DNA from 3 places in the Rhizobium sp. AN6A genome. Region 1 is predicted to be linked to each of the others. Evidence: predicted binding sites of a transcription regulator. Region 1 holds the regulator's gene; each other region holds the start of a gene.

Region 1 (10,670 bases):
GGCTCGGAAACGACGCTCGAGATCGGTGCGCGCTGCATCATGCGCGAAGGCGTGACGATGAATGCGGGCAGTTCCGACGGCAGCGGCAAGACGATTGTCGGCGATGACAACCTGTTCCTCGCCAATTCGCACGTAGCGCATGATTGTCGCCTCGGCAGCCATATCATCCTGTCGAACAATGTGATGCTGGCGGGACATGTCACCATCGAGGACCGCGCCATCCTGGGCGGCGGCTGTGCCGTGCACCAGTTCACCCGAATCGGTCGTCAGGCCTTTATAGGTGGGTTGTCGGCGGTCAATTATGACGTCATTCCCTATGGCATGCTGAACGGTAATCCCGGCATTCTCGGTGGGCTGAATGTCGTTGGCATGACGCGTTCCGGTATCGACCGCGCGGATATTCACAAGGTCAGGCGCGTCTTCAAGCAGATATTCGAAGGCGAAGGCGCCATCCGCAGCAATGCGGCTGCGATTGACCGCGCAGAATATCTCGATTGCCCCCAGGTCATCGAAATCCTCGATTTCATCGGTGCGGATAGCGACCGCGCGCTTTCCTCGCCAAACCGTGGCAAGTGAGCCGTGACAGGCGGCGGGCGTCTCGCCATCGTAGCCGGAAGCGGCCAGCTGCCGCTGCATGTCGCGGCGGCCGCGCGCGAGATGGGGGAGAACCCCTTCATTGTACAGCTGCGCGATGATTCCCAGTTTGACTGGAGCGGTTTCGACAATGCGGTGATCAGCGTCGGCGATGTCGCCGGGCTCGGTCGCCTGCTGCGCGAAAACCAGGTGGACCGCGTCGTGCTTTCCGGCGCCGTAGCGCGGCGCCCGGAATGGCGGGAAATTCGTCCTACGATCGGCATATTGCTGAAACTGCCATCCATCGTCCGCACCCTGCTGTCGAGCGGCGATGACGCCGTTTTGCAGATGGTCATCAAGGTCATCGGCACGCTCGGTGCAAAAGTCATTGGTGCCCACGAGATCGCACCCGGTCTGCTTGCGACGACCGGCCCTTTCGGTGCGCATAAACCTGCTGAAGATGATCTGCGCGACATACGCAAGGCCGCGCAGGCCGCACTGGCACTCGGCACGCTTGATGTCGGGCAGGGCGCAGTCGCCGTTGGCGGCCGTATCGTTGCACTGGAGGGCGTGGAGGGTACAGACGCGATGCTGGCGCGTGTTGCGGCATTGCGCGCCGAGGGCCGCATCTCGCCCCGTCGAAAGGGTGTTTTGGTGAAGCTCTGCAAACCGCAGCAGGATATCCGCGCTGACCTGCCGACCATCGGCGTGGAAACGGTGGAGAACGCGCATAAAGCCGGGCTTGCGGGGATCGCCGTTGAAGCCGGACGCGCGCTGGTACTTGATCGAGATGAGATGTTGAAGGCGGCAGATCAGGCCGGCATATTCGTCTGCGGTATTGATACGTCACTCGGTGAAGACATGATGGGCGGAGACATGGTGGGATGACGGCAACATTGAAGGTGGCGGTTATAGCCGGCGAGGTATCCGGCGATCTTCTGGGCGCCGATCTCATCCGGTCCCTGAAAGGCCATTACTCGGGTTCTATAGAGCTGATGGGCGTCGGCGGTGAGGCTCTGGAGGCACAGGGGCTGGTTTCGCTGTTCGATTATTCCGAACTCTCCATCATGGGCTTCACGCAGGTTCTGAAGAAGCTGCCGAAGCTGATTTCGCGGATCAACCAGACTGCGCAGGCAATCATTGTCGCCAAGCCGGATATTCTGCTGATCATCGACAGCCCGGATTTCACCCATCGTGTTGCGAAAAAAGTCCGCAAACAATTGCCGCATCTGCCGGTCGTCAATTATGTCTGCCCCAGCGTCTGGGCGTGGAAGGAATATCGCGCCACTGCGATGTTGTCCTATGTCGATCACGTTCTGGCCCTGCTTCCATTCGAGCCGGAGGCGATGCGGCGTCTCGGCGGCCCGCCGACAACCTTTGTCGGCCATCGCCTCAGCGTCGATCAAGATGTGCTCTCCGTGCGGCAGAGGCGGGCTGAGCGGCCCCTGCCTGCCAATGGCGAACCGAAAACCATTCTGCTCCTGCCGGGGTCACGTTCCACCGAAACGACCCGGTTGATGGAGCCGTTTCAGGAGGCCGCAAAAGCCTATGTCGAGCGCAACGGCCCGACGAAGTTTCTGCTGCCGACAGTGCCGCGCCAAGAAAACCGCATCCGCGAACTGGCAGCAACATGGCCGCAGGATATCAGGCCTGAAATCGGCATCGATCCCGCCTTCAAGTGGAATGCATTTGCGCGCGCCGATGCGGCGATTGCCGCCTCAGGCACCGTTATTCTCGAACTCGCGCTCGTCGGCGTACCAACCATATCGGTCTACAAGACCGACTGGATTTTCACGATTCTGAGCAAGCGGGTGAAAACCTGGACAGGTGCGCTTCCGAACCTGATTGCCGACTATGTCGTGGTGCCGGAATATTTCAACGAGGTGGTACGGGCAGGGTCGATGCTGCGCTGGGCCGAGCGGCTCTCATCCGACACCACCGAACGGCGGGCGATGCTGGAAGGCTATGCTCTGGTGCAGGAGCGTTTGCACACCGAAGTGCCTCCTGGCGAAACCGGCGCCCTTATCCTTCTCGATGTGCTGAACAGCCGCAAGCAGCAAGGCTGAACCGGCAGCGATCCTGTCTGCTTCTTAGGGTCGGCAGGGCAGGTTTCGCTATTCTTCTCGATGATCATATCCAACAAAAAAGCCGGCGGATAAAACCCGCCGGCTTTTTTATATTGGTTGGTTTCCCGGCTTAACGCTTGGAAACCGGAACGTAGTCACGCTTGCCGGCGCCCGTGTAGAGCTGACGCGGACGGCCGATGCGCTGCTGCGGATCCTCGATCATTTCGTTCCACTGCGCGATCCAGCCGACGGTGCGGGCCAGTGCGAACAGCACGGTAAACATGGTCGTTGGGAAGCCAAGCGCCTTCAGCGTGATACCCGAATAGAAGTCGACGTTCGGGTACAGCTTCTTCTCGACGAAATAAGGATCGGAAAGAGCGATCTTTTCAAGTTCGAGCGCGACCTGCATGATCGGATCATCGGAGTTGCCTGTGGCTTCCAGCACTTCGTACATCGTCTTCTGCATGATCTTGGCGCGCGGGTCGTAGTTCTTGTACACGCGGTGGCCAAAGCCCATCAAGCGGAACGGATCGTTCTTGTCCTTGGCGCGGGCAATATATTCCGGAATGCGGTCAACCGTGCCGATTTCGTTGAGCATGTTGAGCGCCGCTTCGTTGGCGCCGCCATGTGCCGGACCCCAGAGGCAGGCGATGCCCGCTGCAATACAGGCGAACGGGTTTGCACCCGACGAACCGGCAAGACGCACCGTGGAGGTGGAAGCGTTCTGCTCGTGATCCGCATGCAGGATGAAGATGCGGTCCATGGCGCGAGCCAGAACCGGATCGACCTTGTACTCTTCGCAAGGCACGGCAAAGCACATGTGCAGGAAGTTGGAAGCGTAATCGAGGTCGTTCTTCGGGTAAACGAAGGGCTGGCCGATATGGTACTTGTAGGCCATGGCGGCGATCGTCGGCATTTTCGCGATCATCCGCAGCGAAGCGACCATGCGCTGGTGCGGATCCGTAATATCCGTCGAGTCGTGATAGAAGGCCGAGAGAGCGCCGACCGTGCCGCACATGACGGCCATCGGATGTGCGTCGCGACGGTAGCCGGTGAAGAAGCGGCTCATCTGCTCATGCACCATGGTGTGGCGCGTTACGCGGGTGTCGAAGTCCTTCTTCTGCGCAGCCGTCGGCAATTCGCCGTAAAGCAGCAGATAGCAGGTTTCCAGGAAGTCGCCCTGTTCGGCAAGCTGCTCGATGGGGAAGCCGCGGTGCAGGAGAACGCCTTCGTCACCATCGATATAGGTGATCTTGGATTCGCAGGAGGCTGTCGAGGTGAAGCCGGGGTCGTAGGTGAAGGAGCCCGTGTGCTTGTACAGCGTGGCGATATCGACGACGCTTGGTCCAATCGTGCCTTCCCTGACCGGGAGTTCGACCTGTTTTTCGCCAAGTGTCACTGTAGCGCTTTTTTCCGTCATACTGATCCTCCGAAAACATGCGGGTGGGGGCGTTGAGATACGCCCCGCGGTTAAGCGTCTACCGATTAGCTATATGATCCTTGCGCCGATGCCAAGCTATCCAAAGGTCAAATTGTGCATTGCGGCAAACGCAATCGCGTTGCTTCAGGCTTTCCCGGCAGCAGCAATTCAATCTCGGTCAACGCATCGTTAAAGTAAAGGATTGCAATCCCCAGCGCTGGTCTGCAAACCTGTTTTTGGTGCGGCAAGGGGCGGTGGGGATTGCTCGGTCAAGGGGAAAAACAGCATTTCGGATATGCTAAAACGATGCAGGGAGACATGCCCGGCACGCGCGAAATTCTGTTTCCTCTCCGCCGAAGCAGTGATGCGGCAACATATGACACCCCCGCCATTATTCCCGACATTAACCGCAACACTACCGTGGCGGAAAAAATCGCCACATGTCTGGCCGAGGAGCGCGCATTCGGCCACGATTTTCTTTTCATTCCCGTCTCTATCGGCTGCGGCGCGGTACTCTGGTTTTCTCTAGATGCCACGCCTTCCCCGGTCGTTTTGATTGCTACATTTCTTTTTGTCGCCGTTCTGGCGCTCTTTGTGAGATATAAAGCTGGCATTGCGGCGGCGGTTTGCGGCCCTTTCGCTTTTCTATTGCTCGGCATGCTTCTGGCCGATTTCGAAACCCGACTGGCAGGGACCGTGGTGCTGGATACCCCCGTCACAACCACCATCACCGGCACCGTGGCGCGCCGGGAGGTCGATGCACGCGGCTACTGGCGATATGTCGTCGATCTGACCGCAACAGCGGACCCGACATTGTCGCGTCCGCCGCAGAGGATATCGGTGCTTTCGCGTGGCGGAGGCGAGCCGATCGCAATCGGCGCCACCCTTCGCGGCAAGGTCCGCCTCTCGCCGCCATCCGGCCCCGCCTTGCCGGGACTGAACGACTTCGCCTTCACGTCCTATTTCAGAGGCATAGGCGCGACCGGTTTCTTTTATAAATCACCGCAAACGCTAGTGTCACCTGTTGGTGACGCAAGGCCTGACAAGGGTTGGTTGGAATGGGCCGATATGCGGCTTTACGGCCTTCGCAGCGCAATTGCCGAACGCATCCGCACCACCATCGGCGGTGATGCCGGAGCCTTCGCCGCCTCCATCATCACCGATGAGAGACAGGCTATATCGGCGGAGACGATGGAGGCGTTGCGGCTCTCCGGCCTTGCCCATATCGTTGCCATATCCGGGCTCAACATGGCACTGGCCTCCGGCATATTCTTTGTTGGCCTGAGACTGGCCTTCAGCCTGTTTCCCGCCTTTGCGCAGCGCTGGCCGGTCAAGAAGATCGCGGCTTTCGCGGCACTGCTGATGACGCTCGCCTATTATCTGATTTCCGGTTTTGCCGTTTCCGCCGAGCGTGCCTGGCTAATGATGTCTGTGATGCTGATTGCGGTCCTTTTCGATCAACCATCACTCAGCCTCAGAAACGTTGCCATTTCCGCCCTGATCATTCTGGTTTTCTCGCCCTCGGAAATCATGGGCCCGAGTTTTCAGATGTCATTTGCGGCTACCATAGCGCTTGTTTCGGCCTATGCCTTCTGGAGCCGTTGGCGCACGGATCGCGAGCGGCTGTTCATCGGGCGCAAGCCCGCATGGCTGAAGGTAGCGGAAATGATGGGCGCGGTCATTGGCGGCGTTGTCACGACGTCGCTAATCGGGGGCCTTTCGACGGCGATCTATTCGGCCGAACATTTTCACCGTGTCACCACCTATGGACTGTTCGCCAATCTGGCTGCGATGCCGCTCATGTCGCTGATCGTCATGCCATTCGCTCTTCTCGCCATGCTGCTGATGCCCTTCGGGCTCGATGCGCTGTTCCTGAAGATCATGGGTTATGGCATGGCACTCGTCATCGAGGTCGCAAACGAGGTGGCCTCCTGGGGCGGCAGCGCAGCGACTGGGCGTCCGCATGGCTGGTTTATCGGTTTGGCTTCGGTGGGTTTCCTGCTGCTGACATTGCTGCGCAGCCGGCTTGCACTTCTTGGCATCCCGTTTCTGCTCTTCGCCTTCGGCGTGTCGGCAGTTACGGCCTATCGTGATCTGCCGGATCTATTGATTCACGAGGACGGTGAATTGGTGGCACTCCTGGAGGACGGCAAGGTCTCCACCACAAAAGCCCGTCCGCAGGGCTTCGTTTACGGCCAGTGGCAAAGGGCGCTGCTGCTGCCGGAAAAAACCGTGCCGCCGGGTTTCATAAATGGTGAGAGCACGGCAAATACTGCTGGTTCTGACTTGAGATCGAAACTATCACCGGAAGACATGGCTGTGGTGGTGCGCGAGATGACGGCGGCGCTCAAAGACGCCGAAGCTGGCGTCTTCACCTGCAGGAAAGACATATGGTGCGTAGCGAGCGCCGCAAGCGGAGAGTGGATCGTCGTTCTGGAAGATGGCCGCTTCGCCGGAAAAGCCTGCGATATTGCCGATATCGTCGTTGTTTCCCGCAGAACCTCTTTTTCGCAGTGCCGCTCGGGTGCACTCCTGCTCAGCCGTGACATCTTGCGGCGTCTCGGTTCTGTGGAAATAGATTTTGCCAACAAGAGGGAGGAGGGTGTGGCGAGCGGGCTGCGCGCCGCAATCGCCGGAACGGATAGGCCCTGGAGCCAGCACCGTTATTACGACTGGAAGAGCGGACGTTTCGACCGTGATCTGCCGCAGCCCATCATCCGGCTGCTGGCGGCGTCGCAATGACCGCCGCCAACGTAGAACATCAGGCCGTTGCGCGCAGATCTTCAGTCAATTCGCCGATCTCGCCAACTTCCTCTTCATGACCAGCGTCGCGCCAGCTCTCCTTCAAACCGGCCTCGTACCATTCTTGCATGGCAGGCAGGGCTAGCAGCCGGTCGCAATAGGCTTTCGCTGCTGGCGAAAGATCCGCGCTGCCATAGGTCTGGAAACGGAATGCAACCGGGCAGAAGAAAGCATCGACCGCCGTGAACTTTTGACCGGCAAGATACGGCCCGCCGAATTTCGTGAGACCCTCGCTCCACAACGCATCGATCCGCTTTATATCGGCCTTAAGCCCGGCATCGCCACCCCTGGGTTTGACCCGAATGCCCACCGACATGGGATAGAGATTGCGCAGCGAGGAAAAGCCGGCATGCATCTCACTTGCGGCCGAACGCGACCAGGCCCTCGCATGCTTGTCGCTTGCCCAGACGCCCTGGTGTCTTTCGGCAAGATATTCGACGATCGAAAGCGTTTCCCAAACCGTCATACCCTCGTCGACCAGGCAGGGCACCTTGCCCGTCGGCGAAAAGGAGGAAAAGGAGACGCCTTCGCCGAACGGAATGAGCTTTTCATCAAAGGCGATACCGAGCGTGCGCATCAATACCCACGGCCGCAGCGACCATGAAGAATAGTTCTTGTTGGCTATATAAAGATCGTACATGGCGTATCTCCCGGATATGACGCGCATTTCTACACCTGCCAAGCGTTCATGGAATATCGAAAATTATCCATGGCTCCCATAAACGCCGTTGATGGATGGTGATGTGGGGTCGCTGAGAGCGCGCCTCGCGATAAGTCACCCTTTGGTGACCAGTAAGAACTGACTGCGCAACACGACAGAACAACGTCGCTAAAAAACAGCGGATGGGATCGTTTCGACAACTAAGGCGAGCGGACCACTCGCCGCCACGCCTGTAGCGAAACCGAAGCATCTTTATGGAGCAGGAGCTCAGTTTAGAAAGGGCAACGCGCATAGGCTGAATGGCGCATATCCTCGTGCACCCGCAAAAGCACGCCACGTTTGGAAACAGCCAAACCAAATATAGGCGCCATCTTCACGATGACGCCTATTGTAAAGTGAATACGTTCGGTTCGATAAGATCAATGGTAGCGGCGGATCAGCCCCACCAGCTTGCCCTGAATTTTCACCCGGTCCGGCCCGAAGATACGGGTCTCATAGGCTGGGTTTGCCGCCTCGAGCGCAATGGAGGCTCCCTTGCGGCGGAAGCGCTTCAGCGTGGCTTCCTCGTCATCCACCAGAGCCACAACGATATCCCCGGGATTGGCGGTGTTGCCGTTGCGGATGATGACTGTGTCGCCGTCGAAAATGCCGGCCTCAATCATCGAATCACCCTTGACCTCAAGAGCGTAATGTTCGCCCGTGCCAAGCATGTCTACTGGCACGGCCACATCATGGGTGTTGTTCTGAATGGCGGAAATCGGCACGCCCGCAGCGATGCGGCCCATGACCGGTACGGTGACAGCCCCGCCCAGATCATTGGCCGGCGTCTTGGGCGCAGGGGCCGGTTCCGGCGTCTTGGGCTTGCCAAGGCTGCCTTCGATAACGCTTGGCGAAAAGCCGCGCTGCGGCCTTGCGCCCGGCGTATAAGCCTCGGGCAGCTTGATGACTTCCAGTGCCCGAGCCCTATTCGGTAGCCGACGAATGAACCCGCGCTCTTCGAGAGCGGTTATCAGGCGGTGGATGCCGGATTTCGAAGCAAGATCGAGTGCGTCCTTCATTTCATCGAAGGAGGGCGGCACGCCGGACTCTTTCATTCGTTCATGAATGAAGAGAAGCAATTCCTGCTGTTTGCGCGTGAGCATGAGGAAAACACCCTTTAGAATCGTAGTGGAAGTCGCGAAACAAATACAGAACGAACACTATATGTTCCATATGTGTTCTGCAATCCCCTAAAATTTCGTGAAGGTGCCATCTGTTGCTGTGATGATTTGCCTCATAGCACGCAATTGTGCTTTTGTGCGGTCGAAACCGTCCCGGCATGCCCCGGGCGGAAGGCCAGCAGAATACATGTCATGACGAAACCCTATAGCGTTGACCATCTCGTTTTGCCCGTGGAAGTCATAGGCGTCGCCGTGAAGCGCCTCGTCAGTCTTGGCTTTACGGTTGCGCCGGAGGCTCTGCATCCTTTCGGCACCCAAAATGCCTGCGTATTTTTCGCCGATGGCACCTATCTGGAGCCGCTCGCAATTGCTGATCCGGCTAAATATAATGCCTCGATAGAGAGGGGTGATGTGTTTACCGGCAGGGATGTGGCCTTCCGGCAACGGGACGGGCAGGAGGGTTTTTCGGCTCTTGTCGCCAGGACTGAAGACGCCTTGGTTGACCATGAGCGGTTTCGGGCAGCCGGTCTTTGGGCGGGCGATGTTTTCGAGTTTTCGCGGCCTGTTCGGATGCCGGATGGCTCGCAAGGCGAGGCGGCGTTCCGGCTGGCTTTTGCGGCAAGCGGGGCGGTCGCGGATTTCTTTCTGTTCAGTTGTCAGCGGCTTCAAGCCCTGCCGGGCGATCGCACCATGCTGGAGCGCCACGCCAATGGTGTCACCGGCCTCAGTGAAATCGTCCTGTTTTCCGGCGGCGATGTGAAGGTGGCGGGCCTGATCGAGACAGTGTTTGGCTGTGAAGGCAAATGGTCTCCGGGCGGTGATATGGTTTTCTCGACCGGCAATGCCAGCATCAGATTGACCGGAAAACCGGCTTTCGGCGGGCAGGCCCTGAGTGCTCACGATGGCAACGAAGGCGGATTGCGTGGCGCGGGCATCGTCTTTTCGTCACACGATCTTGCCGTGACAGAAGCGGTGCTTGCTGCTAATGGCGTGTCCTGCGCAAAAGCGGACGGCCGTCTGGTGGTGCCCGCAGCACCCGGTCAGGGTGTTGCCTTCGCCTTCGAGGAAAAATGATGAGCGTTACGAACAATCTTAAAGTCACTGCCGGCGACGGCGCCAGCAAGGTTTCCTTCTCGAATACCGAGCGGTTTTCGCTGATTGCCGGCCCCTGCCAGATGGAAAGCCGCGAACATTCCTTCATGATCGCTGGCGTCCTGAAGGAGCTTTGCGACAAGCTTGGAATAGGGCTTGTCTACAAGTCTTCTTTCGACAAGGCGAACCGCACTTCGCTTTCCGGCAAACGCGGCATCGGCCTGGATAATGCGATGCAGGTTTTTGCCGATCTCAAGAAGGAATTCGGTTTTCCTGTTCTGACCGACATCCACACGGAAGAGCAATGCGCCATCGTTTCCGAGGTGGTGGACGTGCTGCAGATTCCGGCGTTCCTCAGCCGCCAGACCGATCTTCTCGTTGCCGCCGCCAAAACCGGCCGCGTCATCAACGTCAAGAAAGGCCAGTTTCTGGCGCCCTGGGACATGAAGAACGTGCTTGCCAAGCTCAATGAGAGCGGCAATCCGAATGTGATGTTGTGCGAGCGCGGCGCGTCCTTCGGTTACAACACGCTGGTTTCCGACATGCGCTCGTTGCCGATCATGGCAGCGCTCGGCGCACCTGTCGTGTTCGACGCCACCCATTCGGTGCAGCAGCCGGGCGGGCAGGGCGGCTCCACAGGTGGCCAGCGCGAATTCGTCGAGACGTTGGCGCGTGCGGCCGTTGCGGTTGGCGTGGCTGGCCTCTTCATCGAGACCCATGAGGATCCGGACAATGCGCCGTCAGACGGCCCTAACATGGTCCACCTGAAGGACATGCCGAAACTGCTCGAAAAGCTTCTGGCTTTCGACGCGATTACGAAAGCCTGATCGGCTGACCGTTACGGCGGGCACTTTTGTGCCAATCGATTTTAATGGCGGGCGGGCCGTTTCCGCTGC
Region 2 (10,670 bases), 970 kb from region 1:
ATAGGGCTGGGTAATGGCGCCCTTGCCGGATTTGGCAGCAAGCGAATACCATTCCGCTGCATAATCGTTCTTGAAGGTCGAAAACTGGATGTCGCCCTTCTGGGTCTTCGACCAGTAGGGGGCAAATGCACCTGTTGCATTGGTGCCGAGATCGAGCCTGTTGGCGATCTCGGTGCTTTGTCCGTCGAAAAGGCCCAGCTGCTCACAGAACCAGCTTCCGAAAGCAAAAGCATTCTGCTCGACATTGGCCTTGAGGATGTTGACGATGCCGGGGCGGTCCATCGATTTCGCCTGATGCGCACGGCCGATGATACCGGCCATGGAGCGGGCGGCGCTACCGAGTTCACCGACATCGGCGGCGATGACGTTGGCGATGGCGCGTGCCTCGGTGTTCGCCTGATCCATGGTCAGCGAATGGACACGGTCGCTGGTCTGGGAAATGAGGAAGGAATTCGATGCGACAAGGACCGTGGTGATTGCACAGCCGGTTACAAGGATCAGCTTGGTCGCAAGCGACTTCACTTTGAAATTGAACATTTTGGCCTCGATCAAATCGCCGGCCGAAAAGGCTGGCGTCAACGGATGAGAAATCTCCGTCATGGAGGCCCGTCCAGAATGGGACAGTGTGCTGCATCGCGACGAGGCAAAATTAGGTTATGTTTGCTAATTAACCCCTAAAATTACTTCGTCGCGCCAAGCAAAAAATCAATGTTCGTAATAGGCGGAGACGATGTTCCATGCATCGTCGGCCGTTTCGGCGAAATGTAGCAGCTCCATATCTTCGGGCGCAATGGTTCCGAAGTCCGCGAGGAATTCGAAGTTGACGACGGAGCGCCAGAATTTCTCTCCGAACAGGATGAGCGGAATGGGCGCCATGCGCTTCGTCTGGATCAGCGTCAGCGTCTCGAAGAGTTCATCGAGCGTGCCGAAACCGCCGGGGAAGATCACCACGGCCTTCGCGCGCATCAGGAAATGCATCTTGCGGATGGCGAAATAGTGGAAGTTGAAGCTCAGCTCCGGCGTGACATAGGGGTTGGGCGCCTGCTCATGCGGCAGAACGATGTTGAGACCGATCGACGGGCCTCCCACATCGGCAGCGCCGCGATTGCCCGCTTCCATGACACCCGGACCGCCGCCGGTAACCACCACATATTCCAGGTGGTCGGATTTCGCGCCATAGTCGGTGCAAAGCCGGGCGAACTTGCGCGCTTCCTCGTAATAAACAGAGGCCTGCTCCAGATTGCGCTTCTGCGTCTCGTTGCGCGCCGCCCAGGCCGCGCCGCCCGGTTCGGGAATGCGGGCGCCGCCGAACAGGACGACGGTAGATTTGATCCCGCGCTCGCTCAGCGCCATCTCCGTCTTCAGAAGTTCCAGTTGCAGCCTGACGGGGCGCAACTCCTCGCGGCAGAGAAAATCCATGTCCACATAGGCAAGCCGGTAGGACGCGGAATCCGACTGCGGCGTCTTCTGAACGACTTCGGCCTGCTGCTTGTCCGCAGAGCTACGCTTCAACGGGTCCCACACCCCATCCTTGCGCCGCAATTTGCCGTTTTTCAGTCGTGTCATTTCCAAGCCTTTCGTCTGGTGCGCCAAATCACCCAAATCACATTGACGCCTTTCCAACACTCCCTTAGATCAAATGGCCAGAGCCTTCCAGCGGCGCGGGACCATCCGTGACCACGAACACACGCGACTTTAAGGAATTTTCCATGAGCCTTACGGATCTCATCTCCCTCGAAACCATCATCGAAACAGCCTTTGACAACCGTGACGGTGTGAACGTATCGACAAAGGGCGAGGTTCGCGACGCGGTGAACACATCTCTTCAACTTCTAGACAGCGGCAAGGTCCGTGTCGCCGAAAAGCAGGCGGACGGGAACTGGAAGGTGAACCAGTGGCTGAAAAAGGCCGTGCTCCTCTCCTTCCGTCTGAACGACATGGAAATCGTCACCGGCGGCCCCGGTGAATCGACCTGGTGGGACAAGGTGCCGTCGAAGTTCGAGAACTGGGGTGAAAACCAGTTCCGCGCTGCCGGCTTCCGCGCCGTGCCGAACGCCGTCGTGCGCCGCTCGGCCTATGTGGCCAAGAACGTGGTGCTGATGCCTTCCTTCGTCAATCTCGGCGCCTATGTCGATGAAGGCACGATGGTCGACACCTGGGCGACGGTCGGCTCCTGCGCGCAGATCGGCAAGAACGTGCATCTGTCCGGTGGCGTCGGCATCGGCGGCGTTCTGGAGCCGCTTCAGGCTGGCCCGACCATCATCGAGGACAATTGCTTCATCGGTGCCCGTTCGGAAGTCGTAGAAGGCTGCATCGTGCGCGAAGGCGCGGTTCTCGGCATGGGCGTCTTCATCGGCAAGTCGACCAAGATCGTCGATCGCGCCACCGGCGAGATCACCTATGGCGAAGTGCCACCCTATTCCGTCGTCGTTGCTGGCACCATGCCGGGCAAGCCGTTCCCGAACGGCGAGCCGGGCCCGAGCCTTTATTGCGCCGTCATCGTCAAGCGCGTCGATGAAAAGACCCGCTCCAAGACCGGCATCAACGAGCTTCTGCGCGACTGATAAGCTGATACCATGACCACGACCGATCCCGTTGCCAATCTTGCCGCCCTCATCCGTTGCCCTTCGGTGACGCCCGCCGAAGGTGGCGCGCTATCCCTGCTAGACACCCTGCTTTCACCGCTTGGCTTTGCGGTGGAAAAGATGGTGGCGACGGAAGCGGGAACGCCTGACGTGGAAAACCTCTACGCCCGGCTTGGCACGGAAGGTCCGCACCTGATGTTTGCGGGCCATACCGATGTCGTTCCGGTAGGCGACGAGGCGGCATGGAGCCATCCGCCCTTTGCCGCTGAAATTGCGGGCGGCGAAATGTTCGGACGTGGTGCGGTGGACATGAAGGGTGGCATTGCCTGTTTCGTTGCCGCCATTGCCCGCTACATCGAGAAACACGGAAAACCGAAAGGTTCCGTTTCTTTCCTGATCACCGGTGACGAGGAAGGCCCCTCGATCAACGGCACCTCCAAGTTGCTGGAATGGGCCGCCGCCAAAGGCGAGACATGGGATGCCTGCGTGGTGGGTGAACCGACCAACCCCGACCAGCTGGGCGACATGATCAAGATCGGCCGCCGGGGATCGATTTCGGGCCGCATCACCGTGCATGGCGTGCAGGGTCATGCCGCCTATCCGCATCTGGCCGACAACCCCATTCGCGGGCTGCTGCAACTGACCCACGCGCTGATGCATCCGCCCTTCGATCACGGTACGGACGACTTCCAGCCGTCCAATCTGGAAGTGACGACCATAGACACCGGCAATGCCGCCACAAATGTCATTCCGGCGCGGGCGACGGCGTCGTTCAACATCCGTTTCAATGACAGCTGGACGGTGGAGAGCCTGCGGGCGGAAATCATCCGTCGCCTCGATGCCGCCGCTGCCGAAGGAGAACTTCGTCCCGACCGCAGCCCGGTCAAATATGATATCGTCTGGGCGGACCGGCCGGCCCATGTTTTCCTGACGCGGAACAATGCGCTCATCTCATCGCTTTCCGGCGCCGTGGAAGCCGTGACAGGCAAGGAGCCCAAGCTTTCGACCACCGGTGGCACGTCGGATGCGCGTTTCATCAAGGATTATTGCCCCGTCGTGGAATTCGGCCTCGTCGGGCAGACCATGCATATGGTCGATGAGCGCGTGGAAGTCGCCGATCTGGAGACGCTGACACGCATCTACGAGACCTTCATCGAACGCTGGTTCTCCCATGCCGACGGCAAGTGAAGTAAGGCTCTATCTGAAAGGCCTCTGGCTGCTGCTGCTCGGCGACCACACCGGTGCGCGCTATCTGGATCTGTCCGAGCGCGGCATGTGGCGGTCCTTCTACTCCGCCCTCTGGTGCCTGCCGGCCATGCTGGTGTCCTGGCTGTGGCTGCGCGCTGCGTTCCTGGCAAGCTATCCGCCCGGAACAGGAACGGGGTTCATCTTCTTTTTCCGCCTTGCGATGGTCGAGGCTATCTGCTGGATCGTGCCGCTGCTGTTGATCGGCATGCTGCTGTTTGCCTTTGGCGCGAGGGAAAAATTCACCGCACTGGTCACCACCATGAACTGGCTGTCGCTGCCGTTTTCCTATGCCTATGCGGTTCTGATCCTGATCGCGTTCTTTCTGCCGCCCTTGCAGGGGCTGATAGCCATCCTCTGGCTGGCACTCCTGCTGTCGCTGGTCTTCGCCTTTTCGCGGATCGTGCGCTTCTTCATCCGCGACCAGTCGTTGCTTGTATCGGCGATCGTCATGACCCTGCTGGTGCCGGGCATGCTTCTGTCCGAGGCGCTGCAGCGTTTTCTCGGCGTTTATCCGGCCTGAGAAACGAGACGGACTTCAGTCCGTGTCTTCGACCGTCTCGACCTTTGAATAGACACGCGGCGGAATGACGTCGGGATAATCGACCTGCATGAAATAGAGACCATCTGGCGGCGCGACAGGGCCGCAGGCTTTGCGATCCCGTGCTTCCAGTGCCGCGCGCACGTCTTCCGGTGTCATGCTGCCTTCACCGGCCATTTTCAGCGTTCCGGCAAAAGAGCGTATCTGGTTGTGCAGAAAGCTCTGCGCGGTGGCGCGTATCTCGATAAGATCGCCATTGCGCGTCACATCCAGCCGGTCGAGCGTTCTGACCGGGCTGCTCGCCTGACAATGGACTGAGCGGAAAGTGGTAAAATCGTGCCGGCCGACGAGCATCTGTGCAGCTTCATGCATGCGCTCATGGTCCAGATCTTTCGATACCCACCATGCGCGCTTGTGCTCGAGTGCCAGCCGCGCTTTCCGGCAAATGATGCGGTACAGATAATGGCGGCGCAGCGCGGAGAAGCGCGCGTCGAAGTCCTCGGTCACAGCCGTTACGTCGACAACCGAGACGGCCTCTTTCGCCATGGCCAGATGGGCGTTGAGAGCATTGCGAAGCTTATATGGCGCCCAATCGCGAGAAAGATCGACATGGGCTACCTGTCCCACCGCATGCACACCGGAATCGGTGCGGCCAGCGCCTCGAATGGACACGGTCTCGCCAGTCAGCGACCGGACGGCAGCTTCAAGCGCGCCCTGAACCGAAGGGCCATTGTCCTGTCTCTGCCAGCCGAAGTAAGGCGTGCCGTCATATTCGACGGTCATGCGGAAACGCGGCATCAGCCGAGCCTCGTTCTGGCCGGAACGGGTGTGCCACGAACGAAATCGGCAGCCGACAGCGACTTGCCACCTGCCTTCTGCAAACGGGTAAGCCGCACCGCGCCACTGCCGCAGGCGATGGTCAGGGCGTCATCGAGCACAGCGCCTGCCTCGCCCATACCGCTCGCCAGTTCTGACGCCAGAACCTTCACGCGCTCCGCCTTGCCGCCGATCTCCATTTCTAGCCATGCGCCGGGAAAAGGCGAAAGGCCGCGAATATGGTTATGGACGTCCTGTGCCGGCCGGGAAAAATTAATCCTGGTCTCGCCCTTGTCGATTTTCGATGCATAAACGACGCCTTCTTCCGGCTGTGCAACGAGAGGAAGATCGTCTGCTTCCAGCTTGTCCATCGCCTGCCGCATCAGCCGCGCGCCTGTCAGCATCAGGCTGTCGTGCAATTCACCTGCCGTGGTATTCTCACCGATCGTGACCTTGGCGGTCAGCGCCACCGGGCCGGTATCCAGCCCCTTTTCCATTTTCATGACCATCATGCCGGTCTCGGCATCGCCAGCCATGATCGCCCGCTGAATGGGTGCCGCACCGCGCCAGCGCGGCAGCAACGAGGCGTGGCCGTTATAGCAGCCAAGGCGCGTACCGCTCAGGATCGCCTCGGGCAGTAGCAGCCCATAGGCAACGACAACAGCGACATCGGCGTTGAATTCCCTGAATTGCTGCCGGTCTTCCTCGGCCTTGAAATTCGCCGGCGTCAGCACGGGCAGACCCAGCAGTTCGGCCGCCTGATGCACCGGCGATTTCTGCAGATCGAGGCCACGGCGACCGCCTGGACGCGGCGGCTGCGTATAAACGGCAACGACCTCGTGACCAGCCTCCACCAATGCACGCAGCGTGGGAACGGAAAAATCCGGCGTGCCCATGAAAATGATGCGAAGAGCCATATCGCCCCCTGCCCTCTATGTCGTTCCGTCTACATATTTAAGACGAATCAGACCTTAGCGCGGGCTGCTTTGGTGAATTTCTTGATGACCATTTCTCGCTTCAGCCGCGAAATATGGTCGATGAACAGAATGCCGTTCAGGTGGTCGATCTCATGCTGCAGACACGTCGCCAGAAGCCCGTCCGCATCGACCGTCTGCTGCTTGCCGTCACGATCGACATATCGCACCGTCAGGGATGCGGGACGCTCCACCTCGGCATAATAATCGGGAATGGAGAGGCACCCTTCCTCATAGGCCGAGACGTCGTCCGACACTTTGAGGATTTCCGGATTGATGAAGACGACCGGCTTTTTCTCCTCGTCCTCGCGCGAAACGTCGATCACCAGCATGCGGCGCGGCACGCCCACCTGAATGGCGGCAAGGCCGATACCCGGCGCATCATACATGGTTTCAAGCATATCGTCGGCAAGGCGCAACACTTCGGCATCCACCTGTTCGATGGGCCTTGATTGCTGGCGCAGCACGGGATCGGGCAAAATGATAAGCGGTTTGATAGTCATGGCTTCCCATAACGTATCTCTTGCGCTGAGGAAATAAAAAATACGCGGTCGAAATGGGACCTTCGTCCGGTTTTGTCCGACTCAATTCCGCCGCATGAATGTTCTTGTTTTGATCTTACGAATCACTGGAAATCTGCTAGATTTAGCCATGAGCATCGACTTCTCTTTTCTCCTCGATCCCGCCTTGCGGGCCGGCTCCGTCGACATCAGCTTCGGCGGGCTTCTTGCGGCTCTCGTTTTCGGCCTTTCCGCTTTCTGGATGGTCACGAAAAGTCGTGGGAAAAAAGCGGAAGCCGATGGTGAAATTTCCGATCTGTTGAAAACCCAGTCGGAACTGCACGGCCGGATCGCGGCGATGGCCGAGACGCTCGGCACACGCCAGAGCGAGATGGGCCAGACGATCAACCAGCGCCTCGACGGCATGTCGCAGCGGCTGGGTGAAACGCTAACCGAGCAGACCCGGTCGACGCACGAGAATCTAAGCCGCCTGCAGGAGCGGCTTGCGGTTATCGATGCGGCGCAGGGCAATATTCAGGATCTGGCAAAGGACGTGGTGGGGCTTCAGGCGATCCTCTCCAACAAGCAGACGCGCGGCGCTTTCGGACAGGCGCGCATGGAAGCGCTGATCGCCGATGCGCTTCCCGCCGGGGCCTTTCAGCTTCAGCCCACACTTTCCAACGGCTACCGACCGGACTGCATCATCAGGATGCCGAACAATGCGCCGTCCCTCGTCATCGACGCCAAGTTTCCGCTGGAGGCGTGGAATGCGCTGAAGGCGGATGAAACGCCCGAGGGCAAACGGGCTGCGACCCAGCAGTTCCGCCGCGATATGGAAGTTCATATTCGCGACGTGGCGGAGAAATATCTGATACGCGGAGAAACGCAGGATACCGCCTTCATCTTCGTGCCGTCGGAATCGATCTTTGCCGACATTCACCAGCATTTCGAATATCTGGTGCAGCGTGCCCATCGCGCCCGTGTCGTTATTGTCTCGCCATCGCTTTTGATGCTGTCGGTGCAGGTTATCCAGTCGGTGCTGAAGGACCAGCGCATGCGCGAGCAGGCGCATCTCATTCAGGGTGAAGTCGCGCTTCTCATGGATGACGTGCGGCGGCTGGACGACCGGACGCGCAAGCTGCAAGCCCATTTCGGGCTGGCGCAGAAAGACGTCGACATGATGCTGATTTCCTCCGACAAGGTGCTGGCGCGTGGCCAGAAGATCGAGGGTCTTGATTTTTCGCCGACGGAAAAAGAGACCTCCCATAGCGAAATCGAGCAGGCGCGACGATTTGCGGAGAACAGGGCGGGAACGGCCAAGTTGCGGGTGGTTGACGACGAGTGATCCCGTCGGGCAAAGTCGCCGCCTTGCTTTGAATTTCATACGGACATGCCCTGATGATTACTGTTTTCGGCTCCATCAACATGGATCTCGTCGCCACCGCCAAACGCCTGCCCAAACCCGGTGAAACCGTAACGGGAGACACCTTTTCCACGGCGGCCGGCGGAAAGGGAGCCAATCAGGCGCTTGCCGCACGGCGCGCAGGTGCAACGGTCAAAATGGCGGGCGCTACGGGTGATGACACCTTTGCCGCGCCAGCGCTGACATTGCTGCGCGATGCCGGCACCGACCTGTCGCTCGTCAAGACCGCGCCAGGCCCCACGGGAACCGCCGTAATCCTGATCGGTGAAGGCGGGGAGAACATGATCTCGGTCATTCCCGCCGCCAATGGCGAAGTTTCCGCATCCGACGCGGCAAGAGCCGTGGCGGAGATGGCAGCGGGTGATATTCTGATGCTTCAGTTCGAGGTGCCCGCACCCTCAATCGAAGCAGCACTGACGGCCGCGAAGGCTAAACGCATCACCACTATCATCAATACTGCGCCGCTGACCGCGGACGGGCCGCGCCTTGCTAGCCTTGCCGATATCGTCATCGCCAATGAAACAGAGTTCGAACTGCTGATCGGCAAAAACGGGCTTTCAGCCTCCGAACGGGAAAACGAACTCAAATCCCTGCATGAGCAGACCGGCCAGACATTGATCGTGACGCTTGGTGCTGATGGCGTGATCGCCATTCGCAACGGCAAGGTCTTCAAGGCGTCCGGTCTCAGGATCGAGCCGGTCGATACCGTTGGCGCTGGCGATACGTTCTGCGGTTATCTCGCCGCCAGCCTCGATCAGGGTATGGATTTCGAAAAGGCGCTGAAGCGCGCCGCCGTCGCAGGCTCGCTCGCCTGCACCCGCACCGGCGCCCAGCCTTCCATTCCGGTCGCAGCCGAAGTGGACGCGAATATCTGACGGTTCGAGCTGTTAAATGCGAATGAAAGTGAGATAGGCCGAGCTGCGGCCTTCTCTTTTCGCCTTGTTCTCATAACGCGTGCCCGGCCAGTTGGCATAGGGGGTGTGCCAGTCCTCGGCACTTGCCGCCGTCCACTCGAAACCGCCGTGGCGGGTGCAATGCTGTAGCGTCCAGTTGACGTAGGTATCGATATCGGAAGCAAAGCAGAACTTGCCACCGGGTTTCAGGACGCGATGGAAACGGGCAAGATTGACGTCGGAAACGAAACGGCGCTTCCAGTGCTTCTTCTTCGGCCAGGGATCGGGATAGAGAAGATCGATGTGATCGATCGACCCATCCGGCAGCCAATCCAGCAATTGCGTCGCGTCATCATCGTAAAGGCGGATATTCATCAACTCGCCTTCACGCACGCTTGCCAGCAGCTTGGCCATGGAATTGACGAAGGGCTCGACGCCGATAAAGCCGGTCTCAGGATTTTCAACCGCGCGGTGGGCAAGGTGCTCGCCGCCGCCGAAACCGATTTCCAGACGGACCGATTTCACATCCGCCGGAAAGAGAGCGACGAGATTTTTCGGAGGCGCGCTTTCCAGATCGATTTTCAGCAAAGGCAGCAGGTTTTCGATCGTATCGATCTGCTGATTGCGCAGGGGCTTGCCCTTGCGTCGGCCAAAAAACGCTTCCGTTGCGCGCGAACGCCGCTCTTCCGTCATGTCATACTCTCAAGAACAAATAGACTAAACCCGCACAGGGCCACTTGCATGGCACTATGCGGGTTACAAATGGTGCAACCGGTATCTCTCAATCCCCGTCGAATGACAAGACTTAGAACAAGTCCCCGCATTTTCCGGACGTAAAATCGCTACGCAATTTTACTGGAAATGCTTCAAGCGCTCAAAGCTTCCTTGAGCGGCTTCACCAGATCGAGCTTCTCCCAGGAGAAGGAACCGTCACGACCCGCCTTGCGACCGAAATGGCCGTAGGAGGACGTCTTGGCATAGATCGGCTTGTTGAGATCGAGATGACGGCGAATGCCCGACGGCGACAGATCCATGACCTTGCGGATGGCGCCTTCGACCTGATCTTCGCTGACCTTGCCGGTACCGTGCAGATCGACATAGATCGACAAAGGCTGGGCGATGCCGATCGCGTAGGAGATCTGAATGGTGCAGCGCTCGGCCAGACCGGCAGCCACCACGTTCTTGGCCAGATAGCGGGCAGCATAGGCCGCGGAACGGTCGACCTTGGTCGTGTCCTTGCCGGAGAATGCGCCGCCGCCATGGGGCGCAGCACCGCCATAGGTGTCCACGATGATCTTGCGGCCGGTCAGACCCGCATCGCCATCGGGACCACCGATGACGAATTTGCCCGTCGGGTTAATATACCACTGGCAATCATCGGCGATCTTCAGGTCACCCAGAGCTTCGCGGATATAAGGTTCGACAACTTCGCGAACCTTCTTCGAATCCCAGCTGGCATCGAGATGCTGCGTGGACAAAACGATGGACACGGCTTCCGAAGCCTTGCCGTCGACGTAACGAACGGTCACCTGGCTCTTGGCGTCCGGACCGAGTTTCGCAGCTTCGCCTTCGCCGCTTTTACGGGCGGTCGCGAGCAGCTGCAGAATACGGTGGGAATAATAGATCGGAGCCGGCATCAGGTCCGGCGTTTCCTTGCAGGCGTAACCGAACATGATGCCCTGGTCGCCGGCAC
Region 3 (10,670 bases), on a different contig from region 1:
TGCGTGCACGATCGCGGATGTGGTAAGGCTGCCCTTCATCGCTGACGTCAATTGTCCTGTTTCTGCTGGGTCACAAGGCCGATATTCTTGAAGCCCGCTGCCTGGATACGCGCCATCACGTCGGCGACGACGCCGTAGGCGGCAACGGAATCCGCGCGCACGAAGATGCGTTCGTTATAACCTGTCGTGGCGATTGCCTGCAGCTTGTCGGCCACCTCGGCCGCCTGGATTTCCGTTTCCTGCAAATGGATCTGGCCATTGGCATTGACGGAAATCGTGATCGGCTGCGTGTCCGAATTCAGCGCGTTGGCAGATGTCTGCGGCAGGTCGATCGGAACGCCGACCGTCATCATCGGTGCGGCCACCATGAAAATGATGAGCAGCACGAGCATGACGTCAACCAGTGGCGTCACGTTGATTTCGCTGATCGCGCCGCCCCTGCGACGTCCGCCGCGCCCACGGCGTCCACCGGAACCGCCGCTGCTGCCACCTGCTGACATACCCATAACATCTACTCCATTTTGCCTTGCGGCAAATTACTGCGCGGCGCGCTTATTGGGCTGCCTGCCGCGTCTGAAGTTTTTCATCGATCTGGCGCGAAAGGATCGCGGAGAACTCGTCGGCGAAACCTTCCATGCGAGCGGAAAGCTTGTGCGCGTCAGCCGTGAACTTGTTGTAGGCGATAACCGCCGGAATAGCCGCGACAAGACCGATGGCCGTTGCCAGAAGCGCTTCGGCGATACCCGGCGCCACGACCGCAAGGTTGGTGGACTTCGAACCGGCAATCGCCTGGAACGAGGTCATGATACCAACGACCGTACCGAAGAGGCCGATGAACGGACCGGCAGAACCGATCGTCGCCAACGAACCGAGGCGAGCCTCGTATTGTTCGCCTTCACGAGCAATCGTCACGTCCATTGCCCGGTCGATACGCATTTGCAGACCGATGGGCGAACGGGCGCCGCGTTCAAATGATTTCTTCCACTCCCGCATGGCGGAAACGAAAATTGCAGCGAGACCGACATTCTGGCGTTCTGCCAAAGTGCGGTAAAGCTCCTCGAGCGACTGGCCAGACCAGAAGACCTGTTCGAACTGGTCGAACTGGCGCTTTGCCTTGCCGAAGCTTACGTATTTGTCGAAGACGATCGCCCACGTCCAGACCGAGGCGGCGATAAGTCCAATCATCACGAACTTCACGATGAGGCCCGCCTGCATAAACAGCGCCCAGAGACTTACATCGTGCGTCGCCGCTGCCAAACCTGCCTGTTCCATAAATATCCAATCCCCGAATCCAAACGCCCGGTACGGGACCGGGCGATTCAAACGCGTGTTAACGCTCGAAGCTATGCAGCAACAGCCGCAAACCCCTTTGCCATACCCCGATACTTGCCAGTAAGCCTTACTTGCCAATAAATTTGGTGAAAGGAAGGCGTGCGCCGCACAAATGCCAGTTGCTAAAGTAAGACACCATTATGGTTAAAGGAGTGTTACAACCGCGCCACGTCTGATGGATTTACTGGACCAGCCCCGAACTTACTTCAGGAATTTTTCGGCCACCGTCTCCGGAAGGCGCCTTGGCCGGCCATTGGCATTGATGACGGCGATGATGACCTTGGCGGCAACAAGCAGCGTTTCGCCGCGCCGGATTTCCTGATTGAGCACCATTTTTGCGCCCCCGGCCTTTTCGGTAAGGGTGGTGATCGTCAACACATCATCCATCCGGGCCGGGCTCTTGAAATCGATCTCCATACGATGGACGACGAAAACGAGACCCTCCTCGTCGGCGGTCAGGAGTGCGCTTTGCTCGCAGCCGAGGCAACGCAGGTAGTCGGTTCGACCGCGCTCGAGAAAATGCAGATAGCGCGCGTGATAAACGAGGCCGGAAAAATCCGTGTCCTCATAATAGACCCGCTGGGTCAGGCGGTGCCCATGTTCGATGAGTTCGCCGGAAAGCGAAACCACAAGCTCGCTCATGATATCTCCTTGGAAAGTTCGGCCGCACCTGAACGACCTTCGCGGACGATAAGATGCTCGTGGCGCTGAGGCAGCATCTCGATGCGCTCAGCAATGAAACGGGGTCTGAGATCGTGTTCCAGCAGCGCGGAAGGCTGCGCGGGCAGCCAGCGGAACTCCACCTCGACGCCATCCAGCACGCGATGCACTATATCGCTTTCATGGAACGGCAAAGGCTGGCGCAGCGAAACCAGATAATAAAATGCCAGTTCATGCGCGGCATAATCATCATAGGCGAAAAAATTCTCCGCCGACCAGAGAAGACGCTCGACGGCGCAATCCCGGTCAAGCTCCTCGCCGATCTCGCGGATGATGGTCTGCTCGGAGCTTTCACCGATTTCCGCCCGCCCGCCCGGCAGGGCCCAATAGCTATCCTTGGCGCCACGCTGGACGAGAAGATAGTTGTCGTGGAAAATCAACGCCGCCACACGCATGCTGAACAGCTGCGGCTTGCGGTCCAGCCGGATCATATGGCGCTCAGGGGCAGAAGTCATTTGGCGTCCAGGTCGCCGTCATACCAGACAAGGTGTCTTGTGGTCTCAGGCAGGCGTTCTATTTCATCCGCGATGAAATAGGGCGGAATATCGAGTTCGGTCAATGCCTCACGGGTCGCGGCGACCCAGCGAAACTCGAGCTCGTTATCGCCATCCTGAACGCGATGAATGATATCCGTCGGGTGAAAGGCAAGGGTCTCCGGCAAATCCATCAGGTAATAGAAACCGAGTTCGTGCCAGTCCTTACCCTCATAGTGGAAAAAATTCTCGACCGCCCATAAAAGCCGCCCGACCTTCGCTTCGACGCCAAGTTCCTCGACCATTTCGCGCGCCAGCGTTTCTTGGGAGCGCTCGCCCATTTCGGCGCGGCCACCCGGAAAGGTCCAGAATTTCTCATGGGACGCGCGGTGCACCAACACGTGGCCATCACGAAACGCCAGCCCCGCAACGCGCATCTGGAAAATGCGCTTTGGCTTGAATTTCATGCGAATGCGGGTGTCCTGCGTTTTCGTATCTTCTGTCATTAACTGAACCTGTCGGCTGGAAACATCAAATCGGTTTCCGTCCACCCTAACGCATCAATCTCGGCTTTTCTTGCCTTTGCGTCGTCTCCCACAATGAATTCATCCAGTTGTGGCGGCTTGATCATGGTGCCGGACAACATGGCATGCACCTGCCCGCGATGATGCGTCTGGTGCTGGAAGAGATGGGACAACACATCGTCGCATCGATCCCGCTGGATGCGTGTTCCACGATGAATATTGACGATGGCAGCGAGGCCGTCTTCATCCCGCATATCGACAAAATCGATCAGTTCTTCGTCCAGTTTCGCTTGGGCAGCATGCAGCTCCGCCATGGTGTCGAAAGGTTCTTCCTCGTCAAAAGCGGCAAGGCCGAGCGTCCCACCTTTGACAGCGTCGATATAAAACAGGTCAACGGTGTAGATGTGGTTCATGGTCGCCCGAAGGGTTGGAAAGAAGCTGACGCGAGCGGCAACAAATTCCTCCTGCAACAGCTGAAGACAAGCCTGATGCAACCTTAAATTAGCCAGCCGGTTGTTGCGCGCGAGTTTGCGGAAAACCCGCATCGGATCGTAGGCCATCGACGTCCCCTCTCATGGCGCCTGATAACGGCGCTTTTCAATCGACGTGTTCAAGCTCGGACTTGCTCTTCAGAACCTTCGCCCCATCTTCCTGTTCGATAAGATAGGCGGGTTCGTCCTTGCTGGCCTTGCGCTTTATCGTGGAACCGGAAATCGTTTTTTCGACATCATCAGTAAACGTCTCGACGATTTTTCCTTCGCCGGTTCCGTTGCCCATTTCCAGCGAACCTTCGTACCCTTGCGATATCCGGACATCATCATTTCCTGACCAAAGAAAATCAAATGCGAAAGCGCCGGGCTTGTTCCCTCAATCCTCTTCCAGCGTCAGCCGGAATTGCGCCGCCTCGAGATCTTTAGGCGGCTGCATGCCCAGATGTTTCCAGGCAGTGCCTGTCAGAACGCGGCCGCGCGGCGTGCGCTGGATGAAACCCTGCTGGATCATATAGGGTTCTATGATGTCTTCGATCGCATCACGCGGCTCCGACAAGCCAGCGGCGATGGTCTCGATACCAACAGGGCCGCCGCCGAAATTGACCGCGATCATGGTCAGATAACGCATGTCCAGCTGATCGAGGCCCATTTTGTCGACAAGCAACCGCGTCAGCGCTTCGTCGGCAATCTCACGGGTGACGGCTTCCGCCCGTGCCACCTCAGCGAAATCGCGAACCCGGCGCAAGAGCCGTCCGGCAATGCGCGGTGTGCCGCGTGCACGCCTTGCTATCTCGCGTGCGCCATCGTCGGTCATGTTCAGACCCATCAGCCGCGCGCCGCGCCGAACGATCAGTTCCAGCTCATCGACAGTGTAGAAGGCCAGACGGACAGGAATGCCGAAGCGGTCGCGCAGCGGCGTTGTCAGCAAACCGAGACGCGTGGTCGCGGCAACGAGGGTGAATTTGGAAAGATCGATCTTCACCGAGCGGGCCGCCGGCCCCTCACCGATGATGAGGTCGAGCTGGAAATCCTCCATCGCCGGATAGAGGATTTCCTCGACTGCCGGGTTGAGACGGTGGATTTCATCGATGAAGAGCACATCGCGCTCCTCGAGATTGGTCAAAAGTGCGGCGAGGTCGCCAGCCTTGGCGATCACCGGTCCGGAGGTGGACTTGAAGTTGACGCCAAGCTCCTTGGCCATGATCTGCGCCAGCGTGGTTTTGCCGAGACCGGGAGGCCCGACGAACAACACATGGTCCAGCGCCTCGCCACGGTTCTTTGCGGCCTCGATAAACACCTTGAGATTGGCGCGAGCCTCGGCCTGGCCGGTAAAATCGTCCAGCGACTGCGGGCGCATGGTGGTGTCGATATCTTCACCGCGCTTGTCCGCCGAAATCAGTCTGTCCGCATCGCTCATAGAGGGCATTCCATTGTTCTAAACCAATTCAAGAGATGGTCTTCGCCGCTATATCACGACTGTCGCACGAAGGCGCTTCACGAAATTCAGCATCGCACCCGGCTTCGTTCGCTTGCTGCGCGCAGCTTAGCGTGAAAGTTCGCGCAGGCCGAGCCGGATGAGTTTGGCACTGTCGCCGCCCTCCCCGCCGTTCTTCAGCGCGGCCGCAACGGCATTTGCGGCCTGATCGCGTGAATAGCCGAGATTGGTAAGCGCCGACACGGCATCCGCCACCGGCGCGGAGGCGACACCCTCGCCAAGTTCCTGCTTGAGCCCGATGGAAGCCGAAGCTTCTCCTGCAAAGGCAGGCGCCTTGTTGCGAAGCTCGGTAACGAGGCGCACCGCCACCTTCGGCCCGACGCCCGGCGCACGCGAAATCATCACCTTGTCCTGCAGCGCTATCGCATTGGCGAGTTCAGAAGGCGACAGGGTAGACAAGACGGCCAGCGCCACTTTCGAACCGACCCCCTGCACGCTCTGCAGCAGATTGAACCATTCCCGCTCAAGTGCCGACAAAAAGCCGAAGAGCCTCAGCTGGTCTTCGCGCACATAGGTTTCGATGAAGAGGACGACCGCTTCACCAGCGGAACCTATTTTCGAGAGTGTGCGCGCCGAGCAATAGGCGACGTAACAAACGCCGTGCACATCCACCAGCACGTAATCCGTGCCGATTTCCTCGATGGTGCCTTTAAGTTTTCCAATCATGATGCCGCCCGCTGCAATGAGACTTCAATATTCAACCGGCCGCCAGCAGCCGCGCCATCCTGTCGCCGCCGCGATTATGGGCGTGGCAGATTGCGATCGCCAAGGCGTCCGCTGCATCGTTACCCTTGAATTCTGCTTTCGGCATCAGGATTTTCAGCATCATGTGGATTTGCTGCTTTTCGCCGTGCCCAACACCAATTACGGCTTTTTTGACCGCGTTCGGCGCATATTCGAAAACAGGCAACCCTGCCCGCGCCGGGACAAGCATGGCAATGCCCCGCGCCTGACCGAGCTTCAGCGTGGCGACAGCGTCCTTGTTCACGAAAGTCTGCTCCACCGCCGCCTCATCGGGCTGATAGCTGTGAACGGTATCCGCCAGCCCGTCATGCAGCTGGCACAGGCGGGAGGCGAGATCCATATCACCATCCGATGTCACCGTGCCGGACGCGACAAACCGAAGGCTGTTGCCGAAGGTTTCGATGACCCCCCATCCGGTGCGCCGCAACCCGGGGTCGATACCGATGATTCGAATCGTCTTTTGCATAAGCCACCCTATCTTTTCGGCTGCGACCCTGCCAGCGATAAGTGAACAAAACGACAACATTGATCAAATTTGCAGTGCAGCATTTACCTCTGCTTAAACCGCGTACCGCATTGTTCCCGCACAAAATCAAAAAAGGGGAGCTGCGGACATGATGATCCGCAGCGCAATATTTTCGCCATATCAGCCATCCGGTGGCGCCATCAATGCATGGTGCGGGAAGCGATACGGCATTGAGGGCTGCATCGGCCATGCTGAACCGTTTTCATTCCATATCCACCAAAGTGCTCGTGATTTTCCTTGCGCTGATGACGATCTCGACCGGGGCTCTCACGCTTCTCGGCTATCAAAGCAGCAGCGGCGTTCTCGAGGAACAGGCGTCGAAATCCATGGAGAGCATTCTCGTCTTCAGGGGCGACATGCTGCAGGAACGCCTTGAGCAGCTTGAAACGCAGGCGGATTCCATCGCCAAGATCGAATCCCTGCAAATGGCGGTAGTTTCCATGCGCAGCGGCTGGGGCACCGTGCAGAAGAGTTCCGGCGACGCAAAGGCGGAACTGCAACGCGTCTTCGTCAAGGAAAACCCCTACGGAGAGAAAGAAAAGCTCATCAAGCCCGAAAATCCGAGCGGCTTTTATTATTCCACCCATGAAAAAACCCAGACGGATATCGGCGGCTACCTCAAGGGAACCCCATTCAGCGATGTTCTCTTCATCGATCCGGCCGGCACGGTTTATTACTCCTATCTGAAAGGACCGGCTTTCGGGGAGACCGTCACGGGTGGCGCCTGGGCGGATAGCGGCCTTGGGGCTGCCTTTGCGCGCGGAGCCACCAACGCAGGAAAAGCCGTGAACGACGTGGCGCAGACGAGTTTCTCCGGCCTGCGTATCGACGCCGCGACCAAAGAGGCAGGCATCTATTTCGGCATTCCGGTAGTCAAATTCGGTGCGTTCAAGGGCATCGTTCTCTTCCGCGTCAAACAAGAGGCCTTCAGCCAGATCCTCGCGAAAGGCATCTCCGCCGGCAGCTCCGAACAATCCGCGATCGTTTCCGCCGATGGCAAGGTTCTGGGCGTGAACGGCAACGGGCTCGTCAGCCTTGATCCGGCAATCTATGGCTTCCATGCACAAGCCCTGAACTCGACCGGTATGACGATTGCCAAGATCGACCGTCCGGACGGCGAAGCCAATGCCTATGCCCGCGCCTTCTCGTTTGCCGGTGAAAAATACCTCGCGGTGGAAAGCATGTTGCGCAGCGAGTTGAACGCTGGCTCCATTTCGATTGCCGGCACGCTAGCCGTCATCGGCCTTTGTGTTCTGGCAGCCATGTGCGCGGCAACCGCTTTTTTTGCACGGCGCCTGTTCGCACCGCTGGAGAAGCTGGCTGGTCTGACCGGCGAAGTGGCGGCAGGCCGTCTCGATGCCGAGATCGGCAATCAGGACCGCAAGGACGAGATCGGCCGCATGGCGCGCGCGCTTGGCAGTTTCCGCGAAAAACTCATTTTGCAGCGGGAAATGGAAGCGACCACGTCCCGCACGCGCGAGGAAGCCGAAACGGCACGCCGCGCACATCTTGCGGAACGGGAGGCCGAGGCCGGCACGCTGCAAATGGTCGTGCGTTCTCTTGACGAAGGGCTGGATCGACTGGCAAACGGCAATCTCGCCTATCGCATTGAGACTGTCTTCCCCGACGATCTTGAAAGCCTGCGCCACAACTTCAATACGGCGCTTGCAAGGCTCAGCGAGACCATGCAGGCCATCGGCGGCAATTCCGCCGCCGTTCGCGGCGGCTCGGAGGAAATGCGGGTAGGTGCAGACCAGCTCGCTGAGCGCACCGAACGGCAGGCCGCCTCCATTACCGAGACGGCAAGCGCCATCAAGGCAATCACCGAAGCCGTCCGCGACCAGATCGAACGCGCCGAACAGGCAACACGGATCGCCCGCGACGCCAGTACGCAAGCCACTGCGTCCAGCCACGTCATGGAGCAGACCATCGCCGCCATGGAAGCGATCCAGACCTCGTCGCGCCAGATCAACCAGATCATCGGCGTTATCGATGAAATCGCCTTCCAGACCAACCTTCTCGCCCTGAACGCAGGTGTGGAAGCCGCGCGCGCGGGCGAGGCCGGCAAGGGTTTTGCCGTTGTGGCGCAGGAGGTGCGCGAGCTGGCACAACGCTCGGCCGCCGCCGCAAAAGAAATCACCAGCCTGCTGAAGCGCTCCACCGACGAGGTTTCCACCGGCGTGGCACTGGTCGAAAAGGCGGGCGCCTCGCTGACCGGCATCGGCAAGCACGTGCAGACCATCAGTTCCCGCATCGAAGAGATCATGGAATCCACCCGCGAGGAGGCGCATACGCTTGCGGAAATCAACAGCACCGTCACCAGTCTCGACACCATGACCCAACAGAACGCCGCCATGGTGGAAGAGACGACGGCAGCCATTCACAATCTCGCTTCCGAGGCGGGAGAAATGGACGGCAGGCTCGGACAATTCGTGCTCGCTCCCGACCGGGAACAAACGGGATATCGCGAAACCCGGCAATTTCGTCGAGCGGGCTGAAAAAATGAAAAAGGGGCTTCTTTCGAGGCCCCAATTTTTTTGAACCATCCTTCAATTCTGCGCGACTTCTATGGTAAATCGGGACACGCGCCTTACATCCGCATCAAAGACAGAATTTGTGTAGGAGCGTTGGATGATCCCCTTTTCCATTCTTGACCTTTCGCCAATCGGCGAAGGCGAGAGCGTTAGCCAGGCGCTTGAAAATTCTCGCCGCATGGCGATCAAGGCTGAAGACCACGGTTACAACCGCATCTGGCTTGCGGAACACCATGGCATGCCGGGTATTGCGAGCGCAGCCACATCGCTCGTCATCGCCCATGTTGGTGCCGCCACGAAACATATTCGCGTCGGCTCAGGCGGCATCATGCTGCCTAACCACTCCCCGCTCGTCATCGCTGAACAATTCGGCACGCTGGCGGCGCTGTTGCCTGGCCGGGTCGATCTCGGGCTTGGCCGCGCGCCGGGAACCGATATGCGGACGGCAAGGGCGCTGCGCCGCAATCTTGATGCCGGTGCAGAGAACTTCCCGCACGACATAATCGAGCTCCAGCAATACCTTGGCCAGCCCCAGCAGGATCAGGCGATCCTTGCCGTGCCCGGCATGAATTCGAACGTGCTCCTCTGGTTGCTTGGCTCAAGCACCTATAGCGCGCATCTGGCGGCGGCACTCGGCCTGCCCTATTCATTCGCATCGCATTTTGCGCCGGATATGCTGATGGAATCGATCCATATCTATCGCGAGCGCTTCCAGCCATCCGCGACGCTGGACAAACCCTATGTAATGGTGGGGGTGATGGGTGTGGGTGCCGAAACGGACGAGGAGGCACAATATCTCTTTACCTCGTCGCAGCAGCAATTCGTCAACCTGCGTCGCAATGTACGCGTCCCGTTCCCCAAACCGGTCGACAGCATGGACGACTACTGGAACGAAATGGAGCGTTTCTCGGTGGAACATACGTTGCGTTTCGCGGCCGTCGGTTCGCCAGAAACGATCGGACGCCATCTCGACGGCTTTCTTGCTGAAACTCAAGCCGACGAACTGATCGTCTCGATGCCCATCCACAATATCGAAAAACGGCTGCGATCCGTGGAGATCTTCGCCGATGTGCGGACCTCCATCAGAAAGGCCGCCTAAACAAAAAGCCCCGGAGCGATGACGCTGTCGGGGCTTTTTTTTAAATCTGAACCGTCAGGCGGAAAGCTTGGCGAGAATTTCTTCGGAAACTTCGAAGTTGGAATAGACGCTCTGCACGTCGTCATCGTCTTCGAGATTGTCGATGAGCTTCATCAGCGACTGGGCCTTTTCCTCATCCACCGGCACCGTGTTCTGCGGCTTCCAGATGGCCTTGACGCTTTCAGCTTCGCCGAGCACGCCTTCCAGCGCCTTGGAAACCTCGTTCATCGCCTCGAAACCGCAGATGATGGTGTGACCGTCCTCAGAAGATTCGACATCGTCGGCACCAGCTTCGATAGCCGCTTCCATGACCTTGTCGGCATCGCCGACTTCGGCCTTGTAAGTGATCTCACCGACGCGGTCGAAGGAGAAGGAAACCGATCCGGTTTCGCCGAGTGCGCCACCAGCCTTGGTGAAGATGGAGCGGACGTTGGAGGCGGTGCGGTTGCGGTTGTCGGTCAAGGCCTCGACGACGACGGCGACGCCACCCGGGCCGTAACCCTCGTAACGGACCTCATCGTAGTTTTCGCTGTCTGCACCGGAAGCTTTCTTGATCGCGCGCTCGATATTGTCCTTCGGCATGGACTGGGCCTTGGCGTTCTGGATGGCCAGGCGCAGGCGCGCGTTCATGTTCGGGTCGGGCATGCCCGCCTTTGCCGCAACGGTGATTTCACGCGCAAGCTTGGAAAACAT

What was found. Region 1 encodes LexA, which represses DNA repair genes until DNA is damaged. Its sites were predicted from a motif close to TGTTCNNNNTGTGTTCNG; they were not measured.
Region 2: a site for LexA is predicted at 6,764-6,781, ahead of CRO62_RS19590 (DNA recombination protein RmuC). Genes of this name have one in related genera too.
Region 3: a site for LexA is predicted at 6,287-6,304, ahead of ruvC (crossover junction endodeoxyribonuclease RuvC). Genes of this name have one in related genera too.

Annotation. Positions count from the first base shown of each region.
Region 1 is NZ_OCNC01000004.1:2,415,950-2,426,619, forward strand. Features, by position in the region: gene lpxA (acyl-ACP--UDP-N-acetylglucosamine O-acyltransferase) at 1-576, shown strand, start outside; gene CRO62_RS24480 (LpxI family protein) at 580-1,461, shown strand; gene lpxB (lipid-A-disaccharide synthase) at 1,458-2,639, shown strand; gene gltA (citrate synthase) at 2,770-4,059, opposite strand; gene CRO62_RS24495 (ComEC/Rec2 family competence protein) at 4,366-6,801, shown strand; gene CRO62_RS24500 (glutathione S-transferase family protein) at 6,821-7,501, opposite strand; gene lexA (transcriptional repressor LexA) at 7,942-8,664, opposite strand; gene CRO62_RS24510 (VOC family protein) at 8,875-9,756, shown strand; gene kdsA (3-deoxy-8-phosphooctulonate synthase) at 9,756-10,601, shown strand.
Region 2 is NZ_OCNC01000004.1:1,441,358-1,452,027, reverse strand. Features, by position in the region: gene CRO62_RS19630 (methyl-accepting chemotaxis protein) at 1-537, opposite strand, end outside; gene CRO62_RS19625 (LOG family protein) at 706-1,566, opposite strand; gene dapD (2,3,4,5-tetrahydropyridine-2,6-dicarboxylate N-succinyltransferase) at 1,710-2,564, shown strand; gene dapE (succinyl-diaminopimelate desuccinylase) at 2,577-3,773, shown strand; gene CRO62_RS19610 (hypothetical protein) at 3,757-4,353, shown strand; gene truA (tRNA pseudouridine(38-40) synthase TruA) at 4,369-5,169, opposite strand; gene fmt (methionyl-tRNA formyltransferase) at 5,169-6,104, opposite strand; gene def (peptide deformylase) at 6,152-6,664, opposite strand; gene CRO62_RS19590 (DNA recombination protein RmuC) at 6,813-8,006, shown strand; gene CRO62_RS19585 (ribokinase) at 8,060-8,959, shown strand; gene trmB (tRNA (guanosine(46)-N7)-methyltransferase TrmB) at 8,972-9,670, opposite strand; gene metK (methionine adenosyltransferase) at 9,844-10,670, opposite strand, start outside.
Region 3 is NZ_OCNC01000003.1:1,099,645-1,110,314, reverse strand. Features, by position in the region: gene CRO62_RS09045 (hypothetical protein) at 1-39, opposite strand, end outside; gene tolR (protein TolR) at 48-506, opposite strand; gene tolQ (protein TolQ) at 553-1,272, opposite strand; gene ybgC (tol-pal system-associated acyl-CoA thioesterase) at 1,534-1,974, opposite strand; gene CRO62_RS09025 (NUDIX hydrolase) at 1,971-2,507, opposite strand; gene CRO62_RS09020 (NUDIX hydrolase) at 2,504-3,031, opposite strand; gene CRO62_RS09015 (DinB family protein) at 3,031-3,609, opposite strand; gene CRO62_RS09010 (DUF2945 domain-containing protein) at 3,647-3,826, opposite strand; gene ruvB (Holliday junction branch migration DNA helicase RuvB) at 3,917-4,957, opposite strand; gene ruvA (Holliday junction branch migration protein RuvA) at 5,084-5,701, opposite strand; gene ruvC (crossover junction endodeoxyribonuclease RuvC) at 5,733-6,245, opposite strand; gene CRO62_RS08990 (methyl-accepting chemotaxis protein) at 6,494-8,803, shown strand; gene CRO62_RS08985 (LLM class flavin-dependent oxidoreductase) at 8,937-9,938, shown strand; gene CRO62_RS08980 (YebC/PmpR family DNA-binding transcriptional regulator) at 9,993-10,670, opposite strand, start outside.